Regions from separate parts of the Marinobacter sp. GH_1 genome, predicted to be linked through region 3. Evidence: riboswitches for the same ligand, from Rfam matches in the RefSeq annotation. Region 3 holds a riboswitch; each other region holds the start of a gene.
What was found. A riboswitch is a leader RNA that binds a small molecule or an ion and turns the genes downstream of it on or off. The one in region 3 is predicted to bind cobalamin.
Positions count from the first base shown of each region.

Region 1 (6,495 bases), 1.2 Mb from region 3:
TGCTGAACTGCCGGGTGCTGGCGGATGATGGTGCCGCCCTGGCGGCGAATGCTGGCGTAATCCTGGGCCAGGGCAGAGCCATGCTGGTTGATGCCGCTGGCTATGCTGGCCAGTGCCAGGGCATCAGCTGCAAGGATAGCCGGGTATTCGTTGGCCGGGGAGGGAACGGTCAGGCTGTCTTTTGCGCCAACATTTATCGGAAACAGGGCGAGTTCGTTCAGGCCGTGTTGGGGTGCGGCCGCCTTGCAGATTAACTGGTCGCGGGTGCAGAGCTGCCAGTTCACAGTGTCATTCTCCCAGACGGGCAAGATCACTTGTGTCCAGGTTTCGGGTGCCAGCAGCAAGCAACGGTGATTTCGCCAGTCGAGCCAGTCGGCCAGCAGATGCCGGTCATCGTCGCCGGGCTGACTGGCAATCCAGCGGGCGAGGGCACCCCGGGCCAAACCATAATGACCGCCTGGCTGCAGAGAGATGGCCAGGGGCTCGCTGCTGATGCTCAAGCTGGCGTGACGGGCAACGGCGACGGCGAGTGCATAGCGGTGCCAGCTGAAGGCGACGCCGGCATTGATGCTGGCCGTCAGTTTCAGAAAAGCCAGGCTGAAGACCGTGTTGGCAGCCTGCTCCGGTTGCTCCCAAAGACCATAGCCGGCTTCCTGCCCCGGCATGGGCAACAGGCCGAGGTTCGCGGCCTCGCGGGTAATATCGGCCAGTAGTGGCGGTGAAATCAGGGTTTCGTGACGTGACACCGCCGGCTGAAGGCGGTTGTGAACAAAGCGCCTGGCTTCGTCCAGAAATAGATCCAGGTCTGCGCTGTCTTCAGCGGTTTGACTCATTTTATGCACCTGTAATCATTGTTTTTGTGGTTTGGTTCAGACTACGTTGACTCCGGACTGGAACAAATGCGGGGCTGGGTCAATAATTTTAGTTTTCGGGCCAAATGCCTGCGGACTGGAGCGATACCATGAGCTACTTCGATGAATATCGGCGCGGAATAACCAGTGCCCGGCTGATGGTGGATTACTTTCAGGCGCAGGGCGCCAGTGTGACACGGCTACTGGCAGGAACTGGGCTGGCCGAGGGTGACCTCAACGATCCCAATACCGACATTCTGGCTCGCCAGGAGCTGCGTCTGGTCGCGAACATTCTGGCTCAGGTGCCGGATGCGCAAAGCCATGCGGCGGCTCTTGGCAATCGCTATCACTTTTCTGCCTATGGTTTGTGGGGCTATGGTCTGGTGTGCTGCAACACGGCAGCACAGGCATTGTCACTGGCCCTGAACTATCTGCCGCTGACCTATGCGTTCAGTGGTATCAGCTACCGGGAAGAAGGCGGTAAGGGGTTTTTGTGTTTCACGCCAGCACCGCTGGAACCGGAGATCAGCCAGTTTGTGCTGGCCCGGGACATGGTGGCCGCGGCCTTGCTGGTTCGGGAGCTGGTGGGCGAAGATTTCCACATTGAGCGGCTGGTGCTTGCTTGCAGCCAGATGCCGGGAGACTCCTTTGCCCAGATCCTGAACTGCCCGGTTCATTATGGTGCCAGCCGCAATGAAGCCGCGTTCCCGAAGTCCCTGCTGGGCCTCAGTCTGCCCCAGGCCAATGCGGTGACGGCAGCCATGTGTGAGCAGCAGTGCCGGCAACTGATGCAGCATCGGCGGATTAACGCCGGAGTGAAAGCAGCGGTTGAGCAGTTTCTCCGTGACCGGCGTTGGCAGAAGCCGGTGCTGGCGGAAGTGGCGCGACATCTCGCTATGAGTGAGCGTAGCCTCAAGCGCCATTTGCAGCAGGAGGGTGCCTCGTTCCGGGAGCTGTTAGAGCAGTACCGCAATGCTGAGGCCTGCCGGCTGTTGCAGCAGAGTGATCTGACCATCAGTGACATTGCAATCCGGCTGGGGTTCAGTGATACCTCTACGTTTTCCCAGGCATTCAAACGATGGCAGGGCGTGGCGCCAAGCGGTTACCGAGTGCCGCCTCCCTCTTTTTAATCCATTCTGTGAAAGTGACAAGAGCCTGCAGGATTTCCTTGAATCCAGATTTGTCGGCGTATATAGTGTTCTCGTCTTGGTAAGCCACAACATGTTGTGTTTGTGGCAAGGAATCCGGTGAGAGTCCGGAACTGACGCGCAGCGGTATTGGGGAACGAACGTGGCATGATGACACTGGCGCAAGCCGGGAAGTCGCCACGTAAGGCAGAGCCGGAAGGCTCACGCCCCTGAGTCCGAAGACCTGCCAGGACCACAAGCACTGCACCTTCGCGACTCAGGGTGAACAGCTGATCATGTCTCGGGCACTCGCCCGCGCCTGGCCTCCTGTATTCGCGAACGTTGCTGCAGCTATTGCGACAACCTGACGCGCTTCCAGGAGGAACCTGATGTCTGCCCACACCACCTCGCACCCTGTTGATCCGGCCTTGCTGGATATTTCCGCTACTGTTGGTGAATACCTGCACCGCAGCGACTGGCGGGTGAACGCCAACGCCAACCAGGGCTACTCCCTCGGTGGCCTGATTCTGAATACTGCCGGCAAGGTGATTGCCAACTACTGGCTGAACGAGGTGTATACCCCGGAAATTGGCCAGGCCCACCGGGAAGCCGACCTCCACATCCACGACCTGGACATGCTCAGCGGCTACTGTGCCGGCTGGTCTTTGCGCACGCTGCTGCACGAGGGCCTGAACGGCGTGCCGGGCAAGGTGGAGGCGGGCCCGCCAAAGCACCTCTCAAGTGCCATCGGCCAGATGGTCAACTTTCTCGGTACTCTGCAGAACGAATGGGCTGGGGCCCAGGCCTTCAGCTCCTTCGACACCTACCTGGCACCGTTTATCCGCAAGGACAATCTGGATTACGCCACCGTGCGCCAGTGTATCCAGGAATTTGTCTACAACCTGAACGTGCCATCCCGCTGGGGCACTCAGACTCCGTTCACCAATATCACCTTCGACTGGGTATGCCCGGACGACCTGCGTGAACAGATACCGGTTATCGCCGGTGAGGAAATGCCGTTCAGCTATGGCGACCTGCAGGCCGAGATGGACCTGATCAACCAGGCCTACATCGAGGTAATGACTGCAGGTGACAGCAAGGGCCGGGTATTTACCTTCCCGATTCCCACCTACAACATCACCCGGGATTTTAACTGGGAATCGGACAACGCCCTGCGATTGTTCGAGATGACTGCCCGCTATGGCCTGCCGTACTTCCAGAATTTCCTCAACTCGGACCTGGAACCCAACATGGTGCGCTCCATGTGCTGCCGTCTGCAGCTGGACCTGCGGGAACTGCTCAAGCGGGGCAATGGCCTGTTCGGCTCAGCAGAACAGACCGGCTCCCTAGGGGTGGTCACTGTTAATTGTGCCCGGCTGGGCTACCTCTATAAAGGTGACAAGCCGGCACTGTTTGCCCGGCTGGACGAGCTGATGGATCTGGCCCGGGACAGCCTGGAGACCAAGCGCCAGGAGATCGGCCGGCTGATGGTGGAAGGCTTGTTCCCCTATACCAAACGCTATCTGGGTACCCTGAGAAACCATTTCTCCACCATTGGTGTGAATGGCCTGAACGAGATGATTCGCAACTGTACCAGTGATCAGGAAGATATCAGCACCGAGAAGGGCCGGGCCTTTGCGCTGGAGCTACTGGATCATGTGCGGGAGCGGATGAAGCAATACCAGGAAGAAACCGGCCATCTCTATAATCTGGAAGCAACCCCAGCCGAAGGCACCACCTATCGGTTCGCCAAGGAAGACCAGAAGCGGTTTGCCGATATCCTGCAAGCAGGTACACCGGATGCCCCCTATTACACCAATTCCAGCCAGCTTCCGGTGGGCTACACCGACGACCCGTTTGAAGCCCTGGATCTTCAGGATGAGCTGCAAACCCGCTACACCGGCGGCACGGTGCTGCACCTGTATATGCGTGAACGCATCAGCGATGCCGCCACCTGCGGCCGGTTTGTGAAAACGGTGCTGGAGAATTACCGGCTGCCATACATTACGGTCACACCCACCTTCTCCATTTGCCCGGTGCACGGGTATCTGAACGGAGAACACGAATTCTGCCCGAAATGCGACGAACTGTTGCTCGCCGGGCAGCTATCACAGCTGGCAACGGCCGGCACTTCCCCAAAAAGCAAAGAAGGAGTTCAGCATGGATAACCAGAAACTTCCCGGTGACAGCCAGCGCCAGCGCTGCGAAGTGTGGACTCGGGTAATGGGCTACCACCGCCCGGTCTCAGCCTTTAACAAAGGCAAGCAATCCGAGCATCGCGAACGCACCCACTTCCGGGAGCGTTGAAATGACGGCGGATAACCTGGTGATTGGAGGCATGGCCGCCTTTTCCACCGTTGATTATCCGCAACACCTGGCGGCAACCCTGTTCCTGCAGGGTTGTCCCTGGCGTTGCCATTACTGCCATAACCCTCATCTCATACCACTGGAAGCCGGTGACGAAAAAATAACCTGGGAAAAAGCTCACCAGCACCTGAAAAGCCGGCAGGGTTTACTGGATGCCGTGGTATTCAGCGGTGGCGAACCCACCATCCAGAAAGCGCTGTTGCCCGCCCTGCAACAAACCCGCGAGCTGGGTTTTCGTAACGGCCTGCACACCGGCGCCCCGCATCTGAAACTGCTGGAACCTCTGTTGCCCTGGCTGGACTGGGTGGGCCTGGACATCAAAGCGCTGCCTTCAGACTATGAAATCATCACCACCAACCGCCATGCCGGGCAGGAAAGCTGGGCGGCTATCTCCGCACTGCAAAAGGCCGGCGTGGACTTTGAATGCCGGATGACTTGGCATGGCGCCCTGCAGTCACCGGAGCAGGTGATTACCGTGGGGGAGCAGTTGTCAGATCAGGGCGTGCGCCGGTTTGCGGTGCAGATCGCCCGAAGTGATCAGATGCTGAATGGCACCATCGGGGCCGGGTATCTGAGCATGGAAAACAAGCAAAACGTCCGTAACAAACTCACTCCGCTTTTTGAAACCCTCGACATGCGGGAGTAGTCTGGGAGCAGACTTGTTCAATCGGAGAGCGTTAATATATATCCGACTCAAACGAGCCTACGACACCGCCGCCCGCTCAGACGGCCCGCGTATACTGGTAGACCGCATCTGGCCCCGGGGCGTTGCCAAGGAAGATGCCGACATCGCCCACTGGCTGAAAGGGCTTGCTCCGTCTACTGAATTGCGTAAGTGGTTCGGCCATGATCCGGACAAATGGCCGGAGTTCTGCGACAGCTACCTGAAAGAGCTTCAGTCCGACGATGCCGCAGAGGACCTGGAAACACTCTGGAAGATCCTTGATGAGCACAAACGCATAACGCTGGTGTTTGCTGCCAAAGACACCGAGCACAACAACGCGGTGGCGCTGCGGGGTTATATCCTGAACGAAACGCTCTGAAGCCATCCGCTATCCGCTTTGGGTTGGGCCAGTTGTTACAAACCCTTACTGTCACGATCTTAAACATGTATAGAATATGAATCATTATTAATGGGCTGGAGTAAGATTATGGGTTTTTGGCCGTCCACAAAGCGTGTGGAAGCGCTTGAAGCGGAGCTGTCGGCATTGAACAAGGCATATGCTGAGCGAGATGAGCAGAATCGCAGGCTGGAAGTGGAACTGGAAGAAGAGCGCAGTGCGCTGGTAAAGACCCGCTCAGAACTTGAGCTTGGTCACCGATTGATGGCAGGCCTTGGTCAATTTAGTTCCTCACTGAGCGAACTCAAAGGATCCTTCAGCGAGTTGTCGGATTTGCTCGGCTCCCGGCGCAGTGAAGCCCTGAAAACCCGGGATGAATCCGGCCAGGTGCGCGACGGCATGGCAACGCTAGTACAGCGTCTGGATGGAGCGCGCCAGAGAGTAGTGAGTTCTGCCGGGCAGATGGAGGCGCTGGAAACAGAAACCGGAAGCATAACTTCGCTGGTGGATGTTATTGACGGTGTGTCTGACCAGACTTCGCTACTCGCTCTGAACGCCAGCATTGAGGCCGCCCGGGCCGGCAATCATCAGCAGTACCATGAAGCCGTGAATAAACCACGGTGGCAGTGTGGCGCTGCCGAATCTGCATCTTTAGTAGCAACGCCATGATCTTAAAGATTCATTGAAAATAATTGTATTATGGTCCATTAATGGAGGTGCTTCCCTTTAGAGGGTTTTGACTGATGAGATGCAAGGAGATTCTGATGATGAAAACAAAAAAACAGCTAGCCGCCGTATTGGCCGCACTGGCCATGCTCATACCGATGGTGATTCAGGCAGAGGAGAAAGCTGACGTCTGGTTGCCCAGCCTGATTACGGATACCCCACAGGAGGGTTTTGAGCTAGCCATCAAGCTGTCCCGAATGGGAGTAAAAAGCACCCAGTCCAGTAAAGAGGTTCTGTTCCGGGAGCGGGCAAAATATTCAGAGGATGGTGAGGCCCTGATGCATGCATCAGAAGTGATCGCGGTTCACTTCCAGACGGTTGCAGCGGCCAACGATTACTGGAAATAATCAACGCGGCGGCCCG
Region 1 is NZ_CP184460.1:3,373,195-3,379,689, reverse strand. It holds gene ACNSOI_RS15385 (acyl-CoA dehydrogenase family protein) at 1-833, opposite strand, end outside; gene ACNSOI_RS15380 (AraC family transcriptional regulator ligand-binding domain-containing protein) at 962-1,981, shown strand; cobalamin riboswitch at 2,042-2,245, shown strand; partial or broken gene ACNSOI_RS15375 (ribonucleoside triphosphate reductase) at 2,395-4,146, shown strand; gene nrdD (anaerobic ribonucleoside-triphosphate reductase) at 4,139-4,285, shown strand; gene ACNSOI_RS15365 (anaerobic ribonucleoside-triphosphate reductase activating protein) at 4,287-4,991, shown strand; gene ACNSOI_RS15360 (DUF488 domain-containing protein) at 5,005-5,388, shown strand; gene ACNSOI_RS15355 (methyl-accepting chemotaxis protein) at 5,497-6,075, shown strand; gene ACNSOI_RS15350 (hexameric tyrosine-coordinated heme protein) at 6,171-6,479, shown strand.
Region 1: it holds a riboswitch for cobalamin, as region 3 does, so the genes downstream of both, ACNSOI_RS15375 (ribonucleoside triphosphate reductase) here and ACNSOI_RS01085 (TonB-dependent receptor plug domain-containing protein) in region 3, are expected to answer to the same signal.

Region 2 (6,495 bases), 310 kb from region 3:
TTTCGACATCAACCCGTCAGCTGATGGCCCACAGAAGAAAGTCAGTGGCGGTATGGACGTGCCCCTTTCGAAAGACAAGGAGTAAGCACCATGCCTGTGTATGACTACAAATGTCGGGAACACGGGTTGTTCCACCAGCTGGCCACCATGGAAGACTGCGCCAAGCCGGCGGAGTGCCCGACCTGCCAGGCGCTGTCACCCCGTGTCATAGTGCTGCCTCCGGAGATTGCCGCCATGGACCCGGCCAAACGATCGGCTCAGGACCGGAACGAGCGCTCAAAACACGAGCCAGTGTTCTCGACTGCCGATCGCAGGGCACACGACAAGGAACACAGCCGAAGTTGTGGTTGCGGCTCACCGAAGCCGGGCAAATCCATGCTGTTCTATACCGCGGACGGTAAGAAAATGTTTCCCTCGATGCGCCCGTGGATGATCAGCCACTGACAGCCGATTCGACGTTTCACGTGTTTGGCCCCGATACGGGGCCTTTTTTCGATCCACAATTCACGGCCTCTCAAGCACCAGATCCCGATACCACGCTGTTGCCCGTTCACCGGTATTATCCGCATCCGACATGATGGCCACGCCAACAATGCGCGGGGGATTCTCCCCGAACGCTTCCCGGTAATCTGCCACAATATCCCGTTCCACCGTGACCCACTCACCGGTTTGCTCCGGGCCGGAATTGACCGCCACCATCATGGTCTGGTCGGTGAAGGCATTGGCGACAATGGATTGCTCCGGCAACCGGTTGGCCCAGATGTAGTTCAGGGCATTACCCGGCAGGGACTCGCCAAACATCACCTCCACGGTTTTGCGCTTGGCCCGTTCAAAGAATCCTGCCTTGTCGGGCTGGAATTCAAAGGCCACGTAGATTCGCGCCGGGTAGTCGTCGCCGGACTTTTTCCGGGCATCGCCCTGGTCGAACACATTGGACACCTTCCATTGCCAACGCAGAATCAGCGATTCGCCGGGTTCTAACGACAATCGGGCAATCAGGCCGGAGGCGCTGTTATCAGCGGTCGCCTTGACCACCTGAACACCGTCGTCCGTGACCAGCTCATAGCGCGTGTGCCGGTCGATTCTGGGAAATTCCAGAGGTTCCCAACCATCGGATAATGAACTCATGGTGGAGAAGGGTTGCAGTAAAGACTCCTGCGCCATCAGTAACGGGCTGGCCAATAGCAGAGCCAACACCCATGCAGTGCCTGCCAGTGATGAACGCTTCATAGACTTATCCTTTTGTTTCCGGGCCACTGCAATGGCAGACAGTGGGCCTGCGATAAAGTGCCTTGTCAGTGGCTATTAGTCCGTATATAGTGACCAAATCCTTGGTTGACTACCATATGTTGTGATCATTCTCTGATCACTTCAGGCATAAAGGTAGTCGGGAATCCGGTGAGAATCCGGAACTGACGCGCAGCGGTATTGGGGAACGAGCGTGGCATCAAGACACTGGTAAGCGCCGGGAAGTCGCCACGCAAGGCCGAACCAACAGGTTCACGCCCCTGAGTCCGAAGACCTGCCAGGGAAACAGCACTGCACCTTCGCGACTCAAGGTGAGCAGATCGGTTGTCCCTGCCCTGAAACAAGGCACGGTATGCTCCTGCATTCGCGAAGGCTAAATGGAATCTGACGCGACTTCAGGAGAACACGATGTCTGCCACCGCTCTGGCCGAAGCCCCGGCTACCGATACCCAATCCCTTCAAGTTATTAAACGCAACGGCACCCTGGTTGGATTCAATCCTGCCAAAATCAGTGTGGCGGTGACCAAAGCGTTCCTGGCCGTGGAAGGCGATAAAGCCGCCGGCTCTGCCCGCATCAACGACGCCGTGCATCGGGTCACCGAACAGGTGGTGCAGGCCATCAGCCGGCGCCTGAAAGCCGGCGGTAAAGTGCATATTGAAGACATTCAGGACCAAGTGGAACTGGCCCTGATGCGGGCCGAAGAGCAAAAGGTGGCCAGGGCTTACGTGCTCTACCGGGAAGAGCACGCCCGCAAGCGCGCCATCGAAGAACCCATGGAAGCGCACCCGCACCTGACCGTGAAAAAAGCCGACGGCAGCGTGGCGCCTCTGGACCTGGGCCTGATGAAACTGCAGGTAGAACAGGCTGCCACCGGCCTGGAGGGCATTGATGGCGAATCCCTGGTCGACGAAGCCCTGCGCAACCTGTACGACGGCATTGAGGAAACCGAAGTGCTCTCCGCCCTGATCATGACGGCCCGTGGCCGTATCGAGCAAGAGCCGGACTACAGCGCCGTCACCGCCCGCCTGTTGCTGGAACAGCTTCGCCTGGAAGCGGCTGAGGCCCTGGACCTGCCCCGCAACCAGCCGCTGGCAGAGGTTTATCCACAGGCCCTGAGCGCGTTCATCCACGCCGGTATCCGCTACGAATTGCTGGACGAAGCCCTGGCCGCCTTTGACTTGGAACGCCTGGGTGCGGCCATCATCCCCGAGCGTGACCACCAGTTCGGTTTCCTGGGCCTGCAAACCCTGTACGACCGCTACTTCCTGCACTGGAACAAAGCCCGCCTGGAACTGCCCCAGGTGTTCTTCATGCGTGTCGCCATGGGCCTGGCCCTGCGGGAAGACGACCCCAACGCCCGCGCCATCGAATTCTATAACCTGCTGTCCAGCTTTGATTACATGGCCAGCACGCCCACCCTGTTCAACAGCGGCACCCGCCATTCCCAGTTGTCCTCCTGCTACCTGACCACCGTGCAGGACGACCTGGAAGGTATCTACGGCGCCATCAAGGATAACGCGCTGCTCTCCAAATGGGCCGGCGGCCTGGGCAACGACTGGACGCCAGTACGTGCACTGGGCTCCCACATCAAAGGTACCAACGGCCAGAGCCAGGGCGTGGTGCCGTTTTTGAAAGTGGTCAACGACACCGCCGTGGCGGTCAACCAGGGCGGCAAGCGCAAGGGCGCAGTGTGTGCCTACCTGGAAAGCTGGCACCTGGACATCGAGGAATTCCTGGAGCTGCGCAAAAACACCGGTGACGAACGCCGCCGCACCCACGATATGAACACCGCCAACTGGGTGCCGGATTTGCTGATCGAACGCATGCGTGAAGACCGGGACTGGACCCTGTTCTCCCCCAGCGATGCCCCAGACCTGCACGATCTTTACGGCAACGCCTTCCGGGAACGCTACGAGCATTACGAAGCGCTGGCGGAGCAGGGCAAGATCAAACTGTTCAAGAAAATCCCTGCCAAACAACTGTGGCGCAAAATGCTCACCGTGCTGTTTGAAACCGGCCACCCATGGATCACCTTCAAAGACCCCTGCAACCTGCGCTCGCCGCAGCAGCACCAGGGCGTCGTGCACAGCTCCAACCTGTGCACCGAAATCACCCTGAACACCAGCGCCGACGAAATCGCCGTATGCAACCTGGGCTCGGTCAACCTGGCCGCCCACATTGCCAACGGCGAGCTGGACGTACAGCGCCTGGAACGCACCGTGACCACCGCCGTTCGCATGCTCGATAACGTCATCGATATCAACTTCTACGCCGTACCCCAGGCGAAGAACTCCAACCTCAAACACCGCCCCGTGGGCCTGGGCCTGATGGGCTTTCAGGACGCCCTCTACCAACTGGGCCTGCCCTACACCAGCCCGGAAGCCGTCGAGTTTGCTGATGTGGCCATGGAACAACTCAGCTACTTCGCCATCCGCGCCTCCGCCACCCTGGCCGGCGAACGGGGTGCCTATGAAACCTACGAAGGCTCCCTCTGGCAGCAAGGCATCCTACCCATCGATTCCATCAACCTGTTAAAGGAGAACCGTCGGGAAGGGGACCTGTCGCTCAACACCAACAGCCGCCTGGACTGGACACCGGTGCGCGAGCTGATTGCCAAACACGGCATGCGCAACAGCAACGTCATGGCCATCGCCCCCACCGCCACCATCTCCAACATCGTCGGTGTGTCTCAGTCCATCGAACCGGCGTACCAGAACCTGTTCGTGAAATCGAACCTCTCTGGCGAATTCACCGTGGTCAATCCCTCCCTGGTGCGCGACCTTAAAGCCGAAGGCCTGTGGGACAACGTGATGGTCAACGACCTCAAATACTTCGACGGCAGCGTCCAGCAGATCGACCGCATCCCACCGGTACTGAAAGCCCGCTACGCCACCGCCTTCGAAATCGACCCAAGATGGCTGGTAGAGGCCGCGGCAAGACGCCAGAAATGGTTGGACCAGGCCCAGAGCCTGAACCTGTACATGGCTGAACCCAGCGGCAAGAAACTGGATGCTCTGTACCAGTTGGCCTGGGAACGCGGTTTGAAAACCACCTACTACCTGCGTTCCCTGGGTGCTACCGGCGCCGAAAAAAGCGCCCCGGTGGCTGCACCCCAGCCGCAAGTGTGCAGCATCGACGAGCCAGACTGCGAAGCCTGTCAGTAACTATAGGCTTTGCCGAATAAGCAGCGATTACTCCACAGCCTGAAGAACCGGGCTGGTCTGGCTTCCCAAAAATGTCTGTAGCCATGGATGGCTACAGCCAAGCCCCCCAGGGATGGGTTCACGGGCGGTTTTTGGGAAGCCAGACCAGACCGGTTCCACCACCAAGCAAAGCAGGCTAAGCGACCAAGAACTCCGAGGTAAAAGACATGCTAGATTGGGACGACGAACCAAAAACCGAACACAAGCCGGCTGCCACCGCCGGCCCGGCGCCGGTCAACGTAGACGACAAACGCGTCATCAACGGCGAAACCGACATCAACCAGTTGGCGCCGTTCAAGTACCCCTGGGCCTGGGAATACTTCATGAACGCCAACAAAAACCACTGGACCCCGCTGGACGTCAACATGGCCCAGGACGTCCACGACTACCACCACCGCCTGAGCCCGGCGGAAAAGCACGTGTACGAGAACGTACTGGCCTACCTCACCACCTCCGACATCCTAGCCATGCGCAACATCGGCCTGGCCGTGATGGAGAAAATGAGCGCGCCGGAACTGCAAATCTACCAAGCCCGCCAGGTGTACGAAGAAGCCCTGCACACCTGGACCTACCAGCACTGCATCGAAACCCTCAACCTGGACCAGAGCGAAATCTACAACCGCTACCGCGTGGTGCCGGAAATCAACGGCAAGATCCAGGTTGCCAACCGACGGCTGGACGCCGCCATGCGTTCCGACATGAACCTGCGCAACCCGGATGACCTGCAGGAATTCATCATGTCTTACCTGTTCTTCGCCGCCGTGTTTGAGGGCTGCTGGTTCTACAACGGCTTCAGCCCCATCTTCGCCTTGCAACGCCGGGGCCTGATGCGCGGCACCGGGGAGCAACTGCAGTACATCCTGCGGGACGAAGCCATGCACTTCTCCTTCGGCCTGAAAGTGGTCAACCAGATTCTGGAAGAAGAAAACATCACCTTCGACCCAAAAGCCGTGCGCGACATGTGGGACGAATCCGAAGCCGCCGAAATGGCCTACGCCAACTACATCCTGCGTGACCCCATCCTCGGCTATTCTGCGGAATACCACACCGAACAATTCCGCTTCGTGGCCAACCGCCGCGCCAGAACCGTAGGCCTGGAAGAACCTTTCCCAGGCGCCAAGAACGTCTCGCCCTGGCTGGACGAGCAAGCCACCATGCGCAAAGAGAAGAACTTCTTTGAAACCCGTGTGATTGAATACCAGACTGGGGCGCAGTTGGAGTGGTAACACGCTAAAACCGCCGGTGCCAAAGATAACAGAGGTTGATCTACGGCACCGGCGGGAGTGTAATGGCAGCACAGTGACGTTGCGCACGGCGCCCGGTTTTGGGCGCTCTCCACGGAAGAGGCCAAGCCCATGAAAGTGGCTGTTTTCAGCACCAAACCCTACGACGAGCAATTCCTTGGGCAGGCCAGCCGGGACAGCCAAGAGCATGAACTGGTGTTTCTGGAACCCCGGTTGAATACAACCACCGCGGCACTCGCCAAAGGCTTTGATGCGGTGTGTGTGTTCGTGAACGACCAGGTGGACGGCGCCGTACTAGGGCAGTTGGCCGAAGGCGGCACCCGCGCGGTCGCCCTGCGCTGTGCCGGTTTCAACAACGTAGACCTGAAAGCCGCCGAGCGCCTGGGGATCAGCGTGGTGCGAGTACCTGCGTACTCACCCTATGCCGTGGCCGAACACACCGTCGCCCTGATTCTGACTCTTAACCGGCAGATTCACCGGGCGTACCACCGCATCCGCGATGGTAACTTTGCGCTGGATGGTTTGCTGGGCTTCGACCTGCGCGGGCGAACCGTTGGCGTGGTGGGTACCGGCCAGATAGGCCTGGAGGTAGTGCGCATTATGCGTGGCTTCGGCTGCCGGGTGCTGTGTTACGACCTTCATACCAACCCGAAAGCTCAACAACTGGGTGGAGAATATGTGGCGCTGGACGACCTCTTCAGCCAGGCCGATATTGTCAGCCTGCATTGCCCGTTAACCCCCGACACCCATCACCTGATCAACGCGGATACCGTGGCCAAGATGAAACAGGGCGTGATGC
Region 2 is NZ_CP184460.1:4,272,031-4,278,525, reverse strand. It holds gene fmdA (formamidase) at 1-85, shown strand, start outside; gene ACNSOI_RS19585 (FmdB family zinc ribbon protein) at 91-444, shown strand; gene ACNSOI_RS19580 (DUF3047 domain-containing protein) at 505-1,164, opposite strand; cobalamin riboswitch at 1,347-1,545, shown strand; gene ACNSOI_RS19575 (ribonucleoside-diphosphate reductase subunit alpha) at 1,657-4,413, shown strand; gene ACNSOI_RS19570 (ribonucleotide-diphosphate reductase subunit beta) at 4,620-5,678, shown strand; gene ACNSOI_RS19565 (2-hydroxyacid dehydrogenase) at 5,808-6,495, shown strand, end outside.
Region 2: it holds a riboswitch for cobalamin, as region 3 does, so the genes downstream of both, ACNSOI_RS19575 (ribonucleoside-diphosphate reductase subunit alpha) here and ACNSOI_RS01085 (TonB-dependent receptor plug domain-containing protein) in region 3, are expected to answer to the same signal.

Region 3 (6,495 bases):
CTGGGCCTGGAACAGTTCGGCGGTGGCGATGGCGTCTATCAGGGCGTTGTGGCCGGCGTAGTGGGGTAAGCCGTAGCGGGTTCGGCTGTCGGCGAGGCGAATGGAGATGGGCTGTTTGCCCATGAGTTTTTGCCAACGGCTGGGATTTCGGTTGGGGTGCAGGTGGGCTTCGATTGCCATGGTGTCTATGACCGGGAAGCGGAGTTGTTCTTTCAGGCGCCACTGCAGGGCCCGGTTCAGGAAGGGGCGTTCGATGTTGCGGTAGTGGACCACGGGGATTCGGCCGCTGAGGTGATGGAAGAGGGTGTCGAGCACGTCGGTAAGGTCCGGGGCGTGTTCGATTTCGCTGTGGGTGATGCCGTGGATGGTGACGGTGTCTTGCTGCAACGGCAGTTGCGGCCGGACGATCTGGTGCCAGGCTTTGCCGAGTTGAATGCCGGCGAGGTTAAAGGGGACCAGGCCGATGCTGATGATGGAATGGCGGTCGGCATCCAGTCCTGTGGTTTCGAAGTCGAGGGCGACCAGTGGCACCTCTTCAACGGGGGTTTGCGGGTCAGGGCAGCCGGCTTGGTAGAAGGCTCGGATTCGGGCATCCTTCGCATTTTCCGCGGCTTTTCGGTAGTTGTCTGGCCAGTCCTGTTTGCTGTTTCCGCTTTTGATGCTGTCAGACATTCCTGGTGGCTCCTCCGGCGTTGTAACGGAAGCGCAGGAACTTCTGGGCGTTGCTGACGATCTGGAAGGCGTCTTTCAGATGACTGCGTTCGAACGGGGACAGGTCTTCCGGGCGTACGTTGTTGTCGGGCTCCCGGCCTTCTTCGATGGCCAGGGCCTGGTGGCGGATGCGGACAATGGAGATGAATTCCAGGGCGTCTCGCAGGTTGCCGGCATCGTCTTCCAGCAACAGCTTGGTTTTGGCGATGTCTTTTAGTCGTTCAAAGGAATTCTGGGAGCGGCTGCCACAACCCAGGGCATGTACGCGGATCAAATCCGATAATGGCGCTGTGCCCCGACGCTTGAGGTTGAACGTTTTCTGTTGCTTGCCGTCTTCCTCGAGCACGAAGGTGCGGAAGAAGCCGAGCGGTGGTGTTCGGTTCAGGGCATTCCTGGCCAGGAAGGTAAGGAAGCGCTGGCTGCCGCTGGCTTTCTGTACAATCAGGGTTTTCAACTGTTCGGTGAAGTCGGTTTGCCCGTAAATGCCATCCAGGTCGAAGAAGATATTGCTGTTGAGCAGGGCTTCCGCCTTGGGGTTTTCGATCCAGTCGGTGAAGTAGCCTTTCCAGACACTCAGCGGTTGTCGCCATTTCGGGTTGGTGGCCATGATATCGCCGGTGCAGTACGCGTAACCACATTCGGCCAGGCCATCGGACACGAACTTGGCCAGCGCCAGAAAATATTCATCGTGCTCTTCAGGTATGAAACTGTCGTCCAGCACCATGGCGTTGTCCTGGTCGGTAACGACCAGCTGTTCATCCCGGGCCATGGAGCCCAGGGCCATGAAGCAGTAGGGCACCGGTGGCGGTCCGAGTTTTTCTTCACCCAGTTCCAGCAGACGTTGGCTGAAGCTGCGACCGATACCGGCCATGGCGCTGCCGATCATGTGGGAGTTGGCGTCTTCGTTGACCATGCGTACAAAGCTGTCGCGGACTTCCAGGCTGATTCTCTTCAGGCCTTTGACGTCGTTCTGGTGGTAGATGTTGCTGACCAGGTACAGGCTGCTCTGGCTTTCATACTTGACGATGTCTGACAACGCAATCACGCCCCGCACTTCGTCGCCTTCCATCACCGGCAGGTGGTGCACGTTGTTGTGGAGCATGGTGAGCATGGCTTCGAAGATGAAGGAGCGGGCGCTGATAGTGATCAGTCCTTCCGACATGATGTCGCTGATCGGGGTTTCCGAGGCCAGGGCATGGGTAACCGCACGGGTACGTAGATCCCGGTCGGTGATGATGCCCTGCAATTTCGGGCGTTCGCCGCTTTCATCCATCAACAGCAGCGCCGATACGCCATTGTCTGTCATGATCCTGGCGGCTTCCTGCAGGCGAACGGTGGTCGGAGCGGAAACCGGTTCCCGGGATATCAGGCGGGTAACCTTGGCGGTCATCAGTTCGTTGGATTTCTCTCTACGCGAAACCGCCGAACGCAGTCGGCTGCGGTCTTCAATCTCAACAAAGTCTGCAAAGTTTTCGTCGGTTTCCCACAGATGCTGAAAGGTGGTATCCGGAATCTTGTAGATGAGGCAATCTTCGATGGCTTTGGCGGGGAACCGGACTTTCTTGTTCATCATCAATCCGAACTGGCCAAAGATTTCGCCCTCGCCTACGCGGTTATACAGTTCACCGGAGCGGCGGAAAATCTCCACGGCGCCGCTGCGGATATAGTGGAGCCAATGATTGGTCTGGCCGAGTTCAAGTATCTGGGTGCCGGCGCGGTAGTAGACCACCTCAATACCGCTGACAACTCGTTCAAGAAGTTCTTCAGGCATGTCATTGAACGGGGGGTATTGGGCAATGTGGTTGCGGATGTCCAACAGTTCGGCCTGCATAAAACTCCCTGATCCGTCAGCGAAAAAAATGTGATAGTGAATGAATATAGCAGTGTGTATCCACCGGGGCCACGCAACCTTTTGCTAGATCTCGTTGACCACTTTGGCTGGTGTTGTTAGCCTTGCGGCTCTTTTTCAGGTGCCTGTCGCAAAGCGCGATGGGTGAAACGGGAAATCGGTGCGCCTGACCCAATCAGGCAAGGCCGATGCTGCCCCCGCAACGGTAAGCAGGTTAACGGCAATCTGATGCGCCACTGTGCCACGGCATGGGAAGGTGATTGCCCCGGAATTCGTTCTGCCTGCAAGCCCGGAGACCGGCCTGGAAAAAAACACCCGGAGTTGCGGTGGGCTGCTTGGGTGGGCGAATTTCGGCCAGCCTGACACCGCATCCGCCTGCCCTTCCTTCTGTTCCGCAACTTAAGCCTGAACCTTAAGAGTCAGCCCGTGCGGGTGCGCGCGGTTGTCGGAGTAGAGCGATGCATACCCTGAAGTTTCCTGCCGTTATTGCCGGCATTTCCATGATGGCCCTGCCCCTCGCGGTGGCTGCCCAGTCTTCTGACCAAACCGAACAGCTTGATCCAATTGTGGTGACGGCCACGCTCGGGCCGAAAACCGTGGGCGAAAGCCTGTCATCGGTAACGGTGATTGAACAAGCCGATATCGAGCGGCAAAAACCGGCCGAGTTCCGGGATCTGTTGCGCGGCCAACCTGGCGTGAACGTGGTGTCCGATGGCAGTTATGGCAAGACCACCAGTCTGTTTTTGCGCGGCGCGGGCAGTTCCGGAACGGTTCTGCTATTGGATGGCATTCGTCTGCGTTCAGGCACTGCCGGCATTCCACCCTGGCAGTTTATGCCGCCCGAACTGATGGAGCGTGTTGAGTTGGTTCGTGGTGCCAAGAGCTCCCTCTATGGTGCTGATGCGGTCGGGGGTGTGGTTCAGGCGTTTACGCTGGAGCCAAAGGCTAACCAGCAGGCTTGGGCGGAACTCTCTGGTGGCTCCCACAACACCCGTGAAACTTTTGCCGGCGTTGCTGCCCGGTCGGGGCAAACCTCGTTGCTTGCCAGTGGGGTTTACTCGGATACAGATGGCACCAATCTTCGCGCTGGCGGCGATGACAAAGGTTTCCGTAATGCTGGTGGTCTAGCCAAGGTCAGCCATCGTTTTGAGCAGGGTGGCGGCGCCGGAGTGACGGTGTTTCAGTCTGAGGGAAACACCGAGTTTGAGGGCGGTGATACCGATTACATGATCCGTGCGGCGGGTCTCTATGTTGAAGCGGTGGCCAGTGACTATTGGCGAACCCGCATCCAGTTCTCAGAAGCCAGAGATGAGCAGGAGACCTTTGGTTCCTTCCCCAGTGTCTACAATACCCTGTCCCGATCCGCCCGTTGGGACAATACCCTGACAGCCGGCGTACATGAGCTGGTCCTGGGCTCTGAGGTGATGGTTGATGAGGTGGATGGCAGTGACGAATTCGCTGAGAACAGTCGAACCAACGCAGCGGTGTTCGGCCAGGGGCGACTGAATTTCGGCGCCAGTGATTTGATGCTCAGTCTTCGCCTCGATGATAATGAGGCTTACGGTAAAGAAGAGACGGGTGGTATTGCGTTTGGTCACCAGTTTGACCGCTCGCACCGGGTTCGGTTGAGTTATGCGACCTCGTTCCGCGCCCCTACCTTCAATGACCTGTACCTCCAGATTCCGTCCGATTTTGGCAGTTACTTCGGAAATCCAGACCTGAATCCCGAGAAAGGTCAGATGGTTGAAGCTGGTTTTTCCGGCCGATATGACACCTGGTTCTGGGATGTGGCGTTGTACCAGAATGACGTCGACGAGTTGATCACCTATGTGTTCGACCCCGCAACATTCGATGGCACCATGGAGAACGTTGAGACTGCCCGGATTCGCGGCGTGGAATTGGCATCCGGCTTTCAGACCGATGACTGGGATATCGGGGCGGCGGTGACCTACGCTGATACCGAAAACCGGGATACCGGTGCACGCCTGCCACGCAGGGCGAGCAAGACCCTGCGTCTGGATGTTGATCGCCTGTTCGCCCAGTGGTCAGTGGGTGGAAGCCTTGTAGCAGAAGGCAATCGCTACAACGATGCGGCGAACACCAGTTTGTTACCGGGCTTTGGTACCTTGGATCTGCGGGCCGCCTGGAACTTCCTGCCGGGCTGGTCGGCCAGTGTCAAAATCGATAACGTGCTGGATCGACGCTACGCTACCAGTCAGGGTGGTCGGTCGATTGACGCGCCTCCGTTTTTTGAAACGTTTGATTATCTGGCTGCAGGCAGAACCTACATGGCATCGGTACGTTACGACTTCGGCCGGTAATTCCTCTCAAGGCGAGGTGTGATTCAATTTCGTGATGTTGCATCGGCTCACCCTTCTGGTCGCGTTTCTGCTGGCATCCCTTCCGGTGCTGGCAGAGCCCCTGTGCGCCCGCGACGCGCTGGATCGTGATATCTGCCTGCCGGAACCCGCCGCTCGTATCGTTTCCCTGTCACCGGGCGCCACCGAGCTGCTGTTCTCGGCTGGCGCCGGCGACAAAGTGGTGGGGGCCGTTGCCTGGAGTGACTATCCGCCGCAGGCGGAACCGTTGCCCCGGGTGGGCGACAGCAGCCGGCTGGATCTGGAAGCGATTCTGTCGTTGCAGCCAGACCTTGTGGTGGCCTGGGTGGATGGTAACTCCCGGCAGCAGGTGGAACGGCTGGAACAGTTGGGCATCACAGCATTCTGGTTGGCACCCAGAGAGTTTGAGGATATTCCACTGGCCATAGAGCACCTTGCTGACCTGGCCGGAACTAGCGATGTTGCGCAATCTGAGGTGCAGTTATTCCGGCAGGGTATCGGCGAACTGAAAGCGGAATATCAGCACGCCGAGCCCATCCGGGTGTTCTACCAGATCTGGGATCAGCCGTTGATGACCATCAACCGGGAGGAACTGATTGGCAAGGCCATTGAGCTTTGCGGCGGGGTAAATGTGTTCGGTCACCTGCCGCGGCTGGTCCCGCGAATAGGTACTGAGGCGGTTCTGGAAGCGGCACCGGAGGTGATTGTGACTTCCGGTCGCGAGCGTAATGACCGGCAATGGCTGGCGGACTGGCAGGCCTACCCGAGCCTGCCGGCGGTGGCTGCCGGAAATCTCTTTCTTGAACCGCCAGATCTGCTCGCCCGTCCAACCGTAAGGATGCTCGAAGGTGTGAGTCATCTGTGCCAGACCCTGGAGACTGCCCGTGGCCGGCTCTAGCATTCTCCGGCCGCTGGTCGCCCTGATACTGCTCGGTATTCTGGCCGTTACCCTTGCCATTGCTGTCGGCAGTGCCCAGGTGGGTGTTGGCAATGTATTGTGGGTGTTTGCCGGTGGCGGCACTGAACTGGACCGCACCCTGATTCTGGACCTGCGCCTGCCCAGAGTGCTCAGCGCCTTCGCAGTAGGTGGCTTGTTAGCCGTGGCTGGTGCCCTGATGCAGGTGTTGTTGCGCAATCCGTTGGCAGACCCCTACGTATTGGGCTTGTCTGGCGGGGCAGCTGTCGGCGCCCTGCTGGCCATGTTGGCGGGCCTGGCGGGTTTGGTGGTTTCCGGTTCCGCGTTCGCCGGCGCCATGCTGGCCACCCTGCTGGTGTTTGGCCTGGCCCACGGCAGTGGCAGCTGGACCCCGTCTCGATTATTGCTGACCGGGGTAGTGGTGGCGGCTGGTTGGGGTGCCTTGATCACGCTGATTCTGGCGATGACCCCGGCAGCCCGGTTGCCGGGCATGCTCTATTGGCTGATGGGGGATCTGTCTCACTCCGGCCAGCCCTGGCCAGGGCTGTTAGTGCTGTTGCTGGTGTGCCTGCTGGTGTTGCCCCTGGGCCGCAGCCTGAATGTGCTGGCCCGGGGTTCCATGCAGGCGGCCGCTCTGGGGGTGTCGGTAAGGCCCCTGGAATGGCTGGTATACTTGCTGG
Region 3 is NZ_CP184460.1:244,428-250,922, forward strand. It holds gene ACNSOI_RS01075 (3'-5' exonuclease) at 1-672, opposite strand, end outside; gene ACNSOI_RS01080 (putative nucleotidyltransferase substrate binding domain-containing protein) at 665-2,542, opposite strand; cobalamin riboswitch at 2,663-2,880, shown strand; gene ACNSOI_RS01085 (TonB-dependent receptor plug domain-containing protein) at 3,019-4,881, shown strand; gene ACNSOI_RS01090 (cobalamin-binding protein) at 4,916-5,797, shown strand; gene ACNSOI_RS01095 (FecCD family ABC transporter permease) at 5,799-6,495, shown strand, end outside.